One region of the Streptomyces cyclosori genome, then DNA from elsewhere that is predicted to be linked to it. Evidence: riboswitches for the same ligand, from Rfam matches in the RefSeq annotation. Region 1 holds a riboswitch; the other holds the start of a gene.
The links. A riboswitch is a leader RNA that binds a small molecule or an ion and turns the genes downstream of it on or off. The one in region 1 is predicted to bind S-adenosylmethionine.
Positions count from the first base shown of each region.

Region 2: another riboswitch for S-adenosylmethionine. It lies ahead of thrC (threonine synthase); the one in region 1 lies ahead of AB5J87_RS25410 (aminotransferase class V-fold PLP-dependent enzyme).

Region 1 covers NZ_CP163520.1:5,739,671-5,743,805, reverse strand. The annotation lists gene AB5J87_RS25410 (aminotransferase class V-fold PLP-dependent enzyme) at 160-1,593, opposite strand; SAM riboswitch class IV at 1,820-1,937, opposite strand; gene trpD (anthranilate phosphoribosyltransferase) at 2,077-3,141, opposite strand; gene AB5J87_RS25400 (cytochrome bc complex cytochrome b subunit) at 3,278-4,135, opposite strand, start outside.
Region 2 covers NZ_CP163520.1:4,391,883-4,396,017, reverse strand. The annotation lists gene AB5J87_RS19660 (cold-shock protein) at 132-338, opposite strand; gene AB5J87_RS19655 (MoaD/ThiS family protein) at 774-1,049, opposite strand; gene thrC (threonine synthase) at 1,083-2,369, opposite strand; SAM riboswitch class I at 2,387-2,514, opposite strand; gene AB5J87_RS19645 (glucosyl-3-phosphoglycerate synthase) at 2,681-3,628, shown strand; gene AB5J87_RS19640 (trehalose-6-phosphate synthase) at 3,820-4,135, shown strand, end outside.

The sequences.
Region 1 (4,135 bases):
GACGAAACACCGGCCCAGAAGGGGCGCGGGCAACCCACCACCGGCCCGCAGACGAACTCCCGGCCCCGAAAGCGGCGCGGGCACCCCGCCCCCGGCCCGTCGGCGAACCCCGGGCCCGAGGCCGCCGCCCGGAAAGGGGCTACTGGGGCCCGGCCACAGTCACACCGCGGGGACGCAGCGGCCGCCCTCGGTCCGGTAGGACCACTTCGCACCGCCCCGCACCAACTCCCGGACCGCCCCCACAAACCGATCCACGTGCTCATCGGGCGTCCCCGCCCCAAAGCTGACCCGGATCGCGTTCAGGGACCGCTCCCCCTGCTCCCCCTCGGGCGCCCCGCACTCCCCCTGCTCCTGCGGCGCCCCGCCGAGCAGCGTCCGCACCAGCGGGTGCGCGCAGAACAGACCGTCCCGCACCCCGATCCCGTACTCCGCCGACAGCGCCGCCGCGAAGTGCGAGCTGTTCCACCCGTCCACCACGAACGAGATCACGCCCACCCGGGGCGCGTCGTCGCCGAACAGGGACAGCACCCGGACCTCCGGCACCTCCGCCAGCCCCTCGCGCACCTTGGCGATCAGGTGCCGCTCGCGCTCGACCAGGCCCTCGAAGCCCGCCTCGGTGAGCGCCTTGCAGGCGGACGCGATGGCGTACACGCCGATCACGTTCGGGGACCCGGCCTCGTGGCGGGCGGCCGTGGTGTGCCACTCGACGTCCACCCCGCCGTCCGCGCGCCGCGCGACCTTGCGGGAGGCGCCGCCGCCCGCCAGGTACGGCTCGGACTCGCGCAGCCAGTCCGCCCGCCCCGCGAGCACGCCCGAGCCGAACGGCGCGTACAGCTTGTGCCCGGAGAAGGCGATCCAGTCGACGTCCAACTCCCGTACGGAGACGGGGTGGTGGGGCGCCAGCTGCGCCGCGTCGAGCACGATGCGCGCGCCGTGCGCGTGGGCCGCCGCCGTGAGCTCCCGTACGGGCCAGAGCTCACCCGTGACGTTGGAGGCGCCGGTGACGCAGACGAGCGCGGGCCCGTACGGCTCGCGGTCGGCGAGGGCGCGCTCCAGCGTCGCCACGGCCTCCCCCGGGGTGCGCGGCGCGTTGAGGTAGGTCACCCGGGCGTCGCGCCACGGCAGCAGCGAGGCGTGGTGCTCGGTCTCGAAGACGAAGACCTGGCAGTCGGCCGGGACCACCTGGGCGAGCAGGTTGAGGGAGTCCGTCGTCGAGCGGGTGAAGACGACCTCGTCACCGGGCCGGCAGTCGAGGAACTCGGCGACCGTGGCCCGGCTGTTCTCGAAGAGGTCGGTGGAGAGCTGGGAGAGGTAGCCCGCGCCCCGGTGCACGCTGCCGTAGTACGGGGCGTACGCGGCCACGTCGTCCCAGACCCGCTGGAGGGCGGGGGCGCTCGCCGCGTAGTCGAGGGCCGCGTAGGTCACCTCGCCGCCGGTGACCAGCGGCACGGTGACGTCCCGGCCGAGCACCGGCAGCGGGGCGGCGCAGCAGGGCTCCTCGGCGCAGGCGGAGGCGGCGGGGGCAGCAGCGGGGGCGGGGACGGCGGAAGCGGCGGAGGCGGTGGCGACGGAGGCGTTCGGGTGTGCGGACATGGCGGTATCTCCCGGCAGGACAAGGCGAATTGACTGTGAGGGCCCCGCACGGCGACCGGAACGGACGTGGCGCGCACGGGGGTTGGCCTCGACGCGGGACGAAGGAACCCGCGGAGGTGTACAGAAAGAGGGGCCGAAGGCCCTATCGCATTCGCTTGCTCACGAGACTGCTCCCTTGAGGACCAGGACCCCAGGGACGCGCCACTCACGAAGATGAGTGCGCAGGGGTCCGCGCTTGCCGCAGACCTTGTTGTCTGCGGCCTGGTCTTCACCCGGGGCACCCCGCCACGGACGGAGGGTTGCCGGACAGCGGGCCGGGGCCGTAGTCGCTGTCACTCATGACCTTGGAAAGCATCCTGCCATACGTCCGCGTACGCGCAAGGCGCGGTCCGGATGCCGGACTGCGCCTTGCGTCACACTTCGGGGCCGGACGGCCCGTTCTCCCGGTCCCGCTCGGGCCCGGACGGCCCGTTCCGCCGGGTCCTACGCGTTGCTGGCGGCCACCCACCGCTCCAGGGCCCGCCGGGCCGCCCCGGAGTCGATCGCCTCGGCGGCTCTGGCGATCTGGGCGGAGATCTGCTCCACCAGGGTGCCCCCGCCCCGCTCCAGGGCCACCAGGGCCGCCGCGGCGTTCAGCAGCACCGCGTCCCGCACCGGCCCCGTCTCGCCGGCGAGCAGCCGCCGGGCCACGTCCGCGTTGTACGAGGCGTCGGCGCCGCGCAGCGCCTCCACCGGCACCAGGTCGATGCCGACGTCCCGCGGGTCGAACGCCTCCTCGCGCACGGCCCCGTCCCGCACCACCCACACCCGGGAGGTCGCGGTGGTGGTGAGCTCGTCGAGGCCGTCGTCGCCGCGGAAGACCAGGGCGCTGGAGCCGCGTTCGGCGAGCACGCCCGCCACGATCGGGGCGATCCGGGCGTCCGCGACACCGGTGGCCTGGGAGGTGACCCGGGCCGGATTGGTCAGCGGGCCGAGGAAGTTGAAGGTCGTGCGGATGCCGAGCTCGCGGCGCGCGGCGGCCACGTACCGCAGGGCGGGGTGGAACTTCACCGCGAAACAGAAGGTGATGCCCGCCTCGTCGGCGACCTCGACCACCCGGCGGGGCGTGAGGTCGAGGTTGACGCCGAGCTTCTCCAGGACGTCGGAGGCGCCGCTGGCCGAGGAGGCGGCCCGGTTGCCGTGCTTGACGACCTTGGCGCCGGTGCCGGCCACCACGATGGAGGACATGGTGGAGATGTTGACGGTCTTGGCGCCGTCGCCGCCGGTGCCGACGATGTCCACGGTCCGGCCGGGGACCTCGATCAGGTTGGCGTGCCGGTACATCGCGCGGACCATGCCGCTGATCTCGGTGACGGTCTCGCCCTTGGCCCGCAGGGCCACCACGAAGGCGGCGATCTGCGCGTCGGTCGCCTCGCCGCGCATGATGCGGTCCATCGCCCAGGCGGTGGCGTCGGCGCTCTGGTCGGCGCCGCTGAGCAGAGCGTCCAGTACGCCCGGCCAGGAGTAGGCCGCCACGCTGTCGCCGCCTGCCGGGGTCACAACGTTCATGGTCCGCTCCTGGGTCCATCGACGGATAAGGGTTCCGGGAACACCCTATCCAGCCCCGGAGACGGCGAAGGGCCCCGTCCACGCGGTGGACGGGGCCCTGTGCTGTGTGGCGTACAGCGGTCTCGCTGGTGAGGGATCAGTGGTGGCCGTGGCCGCTGGTGATCTCCTCGTACTCCTCAACGGTCGGCTTGGCGATCTGGCTCTGCTCGCCGTAGTAACCCTTGTGGATCTTGACGCGCAGCTTCTCCAGGCGGGAGACCTTGCGCTTGACACCGTTCTCGTCGACCGCCGCGGGCAGCTCGTGCGGACGGGTCTGCTCGTGCGCGGTGAGCCGGTACAGCTCACCCTCCGAGAGCGGCTCGTGCACCTCGATGAACTCACCGTGCGGCAGCCGCTTGATGACGCCGGTCTCGCGACCGTGCAGCACCTTCTCGGCGTCCCGGCGCTGGAGGCCCAGGCAGATCCGCTTGGTGATGATGAAGGCGATGACCGGGCCGGCGAAGAACGCGATCCGGACGAACCAGGTGATGGCGTTCAGCGACAGGTGGAAGTTGGTCGCCCACAGGTCGTTTCCACCACCGACCAGCATCACCATGTACGCGGTGATCCAGGCCACGCCGATACCGGTGCGGACCGGGGCGTTGCGCGGACGGTCGGCGATGTGGTGCTCGCGGGTGTCCTTGGTGATCCACGCCTCGATGAACGGGTACGCGGCGATCGCGAAGAGCACCAGCGGGAAGATCACCAGCGGGATGAACACACCGAGGACCAGCGTGTGGCCCCACAGGTTGATCTCCCAGCCCGGCATCACACGGATGAGGCCCTCGGCGAAGCCCATGTACCAGTCGGGCTGGGCGCCGGTCGACACCTGGTCCGGACGGTAGGGGCCGATCTCCCAGATCGGGTTGATCGAGGCGATCGCGGCGATGACCGCGATGACACCGAAGACCAGGAAGAAGAAGCCACCGGCCTTGGCCGTGTAGACGGGCAGCAG
Region 2 (4,135 bases), 1.3 Mb from region 1:
ACCCGGCCGGGTCCCGGACGCCCCGGCGGGGCCGTCGGCGGGGGTCCGGACACACACGTGGGGCCCGCATCCATTTACAGAGGATGCGGGCCCCACGTGCGTGAGTGCGTCGGTGGTCGATCGCGCCGAGATCAGCTTGCGGCGAGCTTGACCATGTCCGCCTGCGGACCCTTCTGGCCCTGCGAGATCTCGAACTCGACTCGCTGACCTTCTTCAAGGGTGCGGTAGCCGTCCATCTGGATCGCGCTGTAGTGGACGAAAACATCCGCACCACCGTCGACCGCGATGAAGCCGTACCCCTTCTCCGCGTTGAACCACTTGACGGTGCCCTGAGCCATGCCTAACTCCCCTATTACTGGCCCTTGCACGGAGCCGCACTTCGCGGACCCGGGTCAGACCTCCACCCTCCGACAGGAGAGGGTGTGCGCCGGAACGCGTCGACCGCGGCTGAATGTATCTGCCCAACTGCCCTCTGCAACAGGTCAATCGGACGAGAATTCAGGGCAGGGGGGAAGAGCGGAATGCCGCGAAATTCAGCATTCCGGGGCAAGTCGGGCCGGGCAAAGCGCACTTAAGGCGCAATATGCTCGAACACTTTGACTGCTTCTCGACGCCGGTTCGTCGCGTTCTCATATGCATGCGGCACGCACAACGAAGGGGACTTCCCCACTGTACCGCGCTCAACCACACTGAATTGCCCCCTCCGCTTAGCTTGCGGAGGGGGCAATTCAGGTAACGCAGCGTATCTTCCGGGGCCCTTGGGGCGCGTCGGATCAGCCGCCGGCGACGGCCGGGATGATCGAGACCCCGGCGCCGTCCGGCGTGGCCGTCTGCAGGCCCTGCTCGAAGCGGACGTCGTCGTCGTTCACGTACACGTTGACGAAGCGGCGCAGCTTGCCCTGGTCGTCCAGGACCCGGGCGGCGATGCCGGTGTGGTTCTTCTCCAGGTCGGCGATGACCTCGGCGAGGGTGGCCCCCTCGGCCGCGACCTCGGCGGCGCCGCCGGTGTACGTACGGAGGATGGTGGGGATGCGGACGTTGACGCTCATGTCTTCTGCCTTCCGTGCTTCCGGAGCGGTGGGTCAGCCGGCCAGGCCGGCGTCGCGGAACGCGTCCAGGCTCGGGCGGATGGTCGCGGTCGGTCCAGTGGTCGGCGCCACCGCGTCGAGGGTCTTGAGGCCGTCGCCCGTGTTGAGGACGACGGTGGTCAGGGCCGGGTCGAGCAGGCCGTTCTCGATGAGCTTCCGGGTGACGCCGACGGTCACGCCGCCCGCCGTCTCGGCGAAGATGCCCTCGGTCCGGGCCAGCAGCTTGATCGCGTCGACGACCTGCTCGTCGTCGACGTCCTCGACCGCGCCGCCGGTGCGCCGCGCGATGTCCAGGACGTACGGGCCGTCCGCCGGGTTCCCGATCGCCAGCGACTTGGCGATGGTGTTCGGCTTCTGCGGGCGGACCACGTCGTGCCCGGCCTTGAAGGCGGTGGAGACCGGCGAGCAGCCCTCGGCCTGGGCGCCGAAGATCTTGTACGGCTTGTCCTCGACCAGACCCAGCTTGACGAGCTCCTGGAGACCCTTGTCGATCTTGGTGAGCTGCGAGCCCGAGGCGATCGGGATGACGATCTGGTCGGGCAGCCGCCAGCCGAGCTGCTCGCAGATCTCGTACGCCAGGGTCTTGGAGCCCTCGCCGTAGTACGGGCGCAGATTGACGTTGACGAAGCCCCAGCCCTCGCCGAGCGGGTCGCCGATGAGCTCCGAGCAGAAGCGGTTGACGTCGTCGTAGTTGCCCTCGATGCCGACCAGCTCGCCGCCGTAGACCGCGGCCATGACGACCTTGCCCTGCTCCAGGTCGTGCGGGATGAACACGCAGGAGCGGAAGCCGGCGCGGGCGGCGGCGGCGCCGACGGCGCCCGCGAGGTTGCCGGTGGAGGAGCAGGAGAGCGTGGTGAAGCCGAAGGCGCGGGCGGCCTCGACGGCGATCGCGACGACGCGGTCCTTGAAGGAGTGCGTCGGGTTGCCGGAGTCGTCCTTCACGTACAGGCCGCCGGTGACACCCAGCTCGCGGGCGAGGTTGTCGGCCTTGACGAGCTTGGTGAATCCGGGATTCAGGTTGGGCTTTTCAGCCACATTGGCCGGAACGGGCAGCAGGGGCGCATAGCGCCAGATGTTCTCCGGGCCCGCTTCGATGCGCTTGCGGAGCGCCTCGGGGTCACCCGTGGGAAGGTCGTACGCGACTTCGAGCGGGCCGAAACACAGGGCGCAGGCGAAGATCGGGCCGAGGTCGAACCGCTCGCCGCATTCCCGGCAGGAAAGCGCGACGGCGGGACCGAGATTCACGGTGGTGGTGGCGTTGCTGACGGTGTGCACAGCCATGATGGCGAGGCCCTTTCTCCTCATCTTCCCCATGGCGCATTTCGCCATGAGACGGAATTGGCACCTTCCCCACCGATACCTCGCGGTCGGCAGGAGGGTTGCCGGGACTTCAACGGGCCGTTCCCTCAGTCCCTCTGGATGAGCGCTGTGGCACTGGGTCCGGGACCCAGGCGTTTGTTCGCGCGACGACCCCCGACATGCGACGGCCATCCGCGTTGTTCAAGACTGTAACCGAAGGCGCGGACGGTTGAGATAGTCGTCCGAACCGCGAGATGGATCACATCAGGACCGCTACGAGGAGGCCCGGGCCCGTGTTGGAAGAGGTGGAGCGCTGGCTGAGCAGGCGTTCCTGGTCGGCCGCCGACCGTCCGCTGGACGCGGTCATGGCCGCCAAGCGCCGTACCGCCACCACGGTCAGCGTGGTCCTGCCCGCGCTCGACGAGGAGGCCACGGTCGGTGACATCGTGGCCGCGATCCGGCGCGCGCTGATGAGCGACGCCGTGCCGCTGGTGGACGAGCTGGTGGTGGTCGACTCCGGCTCCACCGACCGCACCGCCGAGGTCGCCGAGAAGGCCGGTGCCCGGGTGGTGCACCGGGACGCGATCCTGCCCCGGCTGCCCGCGCTGCCCGGCAAGGGCGAGGTGCTGTGGCGGTCGCTGCTGGTCACCACGGGTGACGTCGTCTGCTTCATCGACGCGGACCTGAAGGACTTCGACCCCGGCTTCGTCTCGGGGATCGTCGGCCCGCTGCTGACCGATCCGGACGTGGACTTCGTCAAGGCGATGTACGACCGGCCGTTCGGCGACTCCCCCGGTCAGGGCGGGCGGGTCACCGAACTCGTGGCCCGGCCGCTGCTCAATCTGCACTGGCCGCAGCTGGCCGGCTTCGTGCAGCCGCTCGGCGGCGAGTACGCGGCCCGCCGCACGCTGCTGGAGCGGCTCCCCTTCCCCGTCGGTTACGGAGTGGAGCTGGGGCTGCTGGTGGACGCGCTGCACACGGTGGGCCTGGACGCGCTGGCCCAGGTGGACGTGGGCGTGCGCAAACACCGCCACCAGGACGGGCAGGCGCTCGGCCGGATGGCCGCGGCGATCTACCGCACGGCCCAACTGCGGCTCTCCCGCGCCCACTTGGTCCGCCCCTCGCTGACCCAGTTCGAACGCGGCGAGGACGGCTTCGTGCCGCGCACGTACGCGGTGGACACCGAGGAACGGCCCCCGATGCGCGAGATCGACGAGTACGCGGTGCACCGGGCGGCGTAGTCGGGGGCGCGGGGCGCCGGGTGGCGCGGACCGGTACGAGGTGCGCCGCGCGGGCGCGTACGGGTACGCCGTGCGCCGGGTGGCGCGGACCCGTACGGCGTGCGCCGGGCGGCTGAGCGGCCGGTGGCCGTCGGGGGCCGTCCCGGGCTTCGCACGTTTGAGGCATTCGGGGACGGGCTAGGTTCGTCTCCATGGTCCCCGCGCGCGCTGCCCAGGTTCTCGTCGCGTCCAACCGCGGCCCCGTCTCGTACGCCCTCGAACCCGACGGGACGCTCTCCTCCCGGCGCGGCGGCGGCGGGCTGGTCTCCGGTCTGTCCGCCATCGGCGGCGAGGCGGACGCCCTGTGGGTGTGCGCCGCGCTCGGCGACGGCGACCGGGAGGCCGTGCGGCGCGGCAGCGCGGACGAGGCGGGCGTGCGGATGCTCGACATCGACGCGGACGTGCACGCGGACGCGTACAACGGGATCGCCAATTCGGTGCTGTGGTTCGTCCACCACATGCTGTACC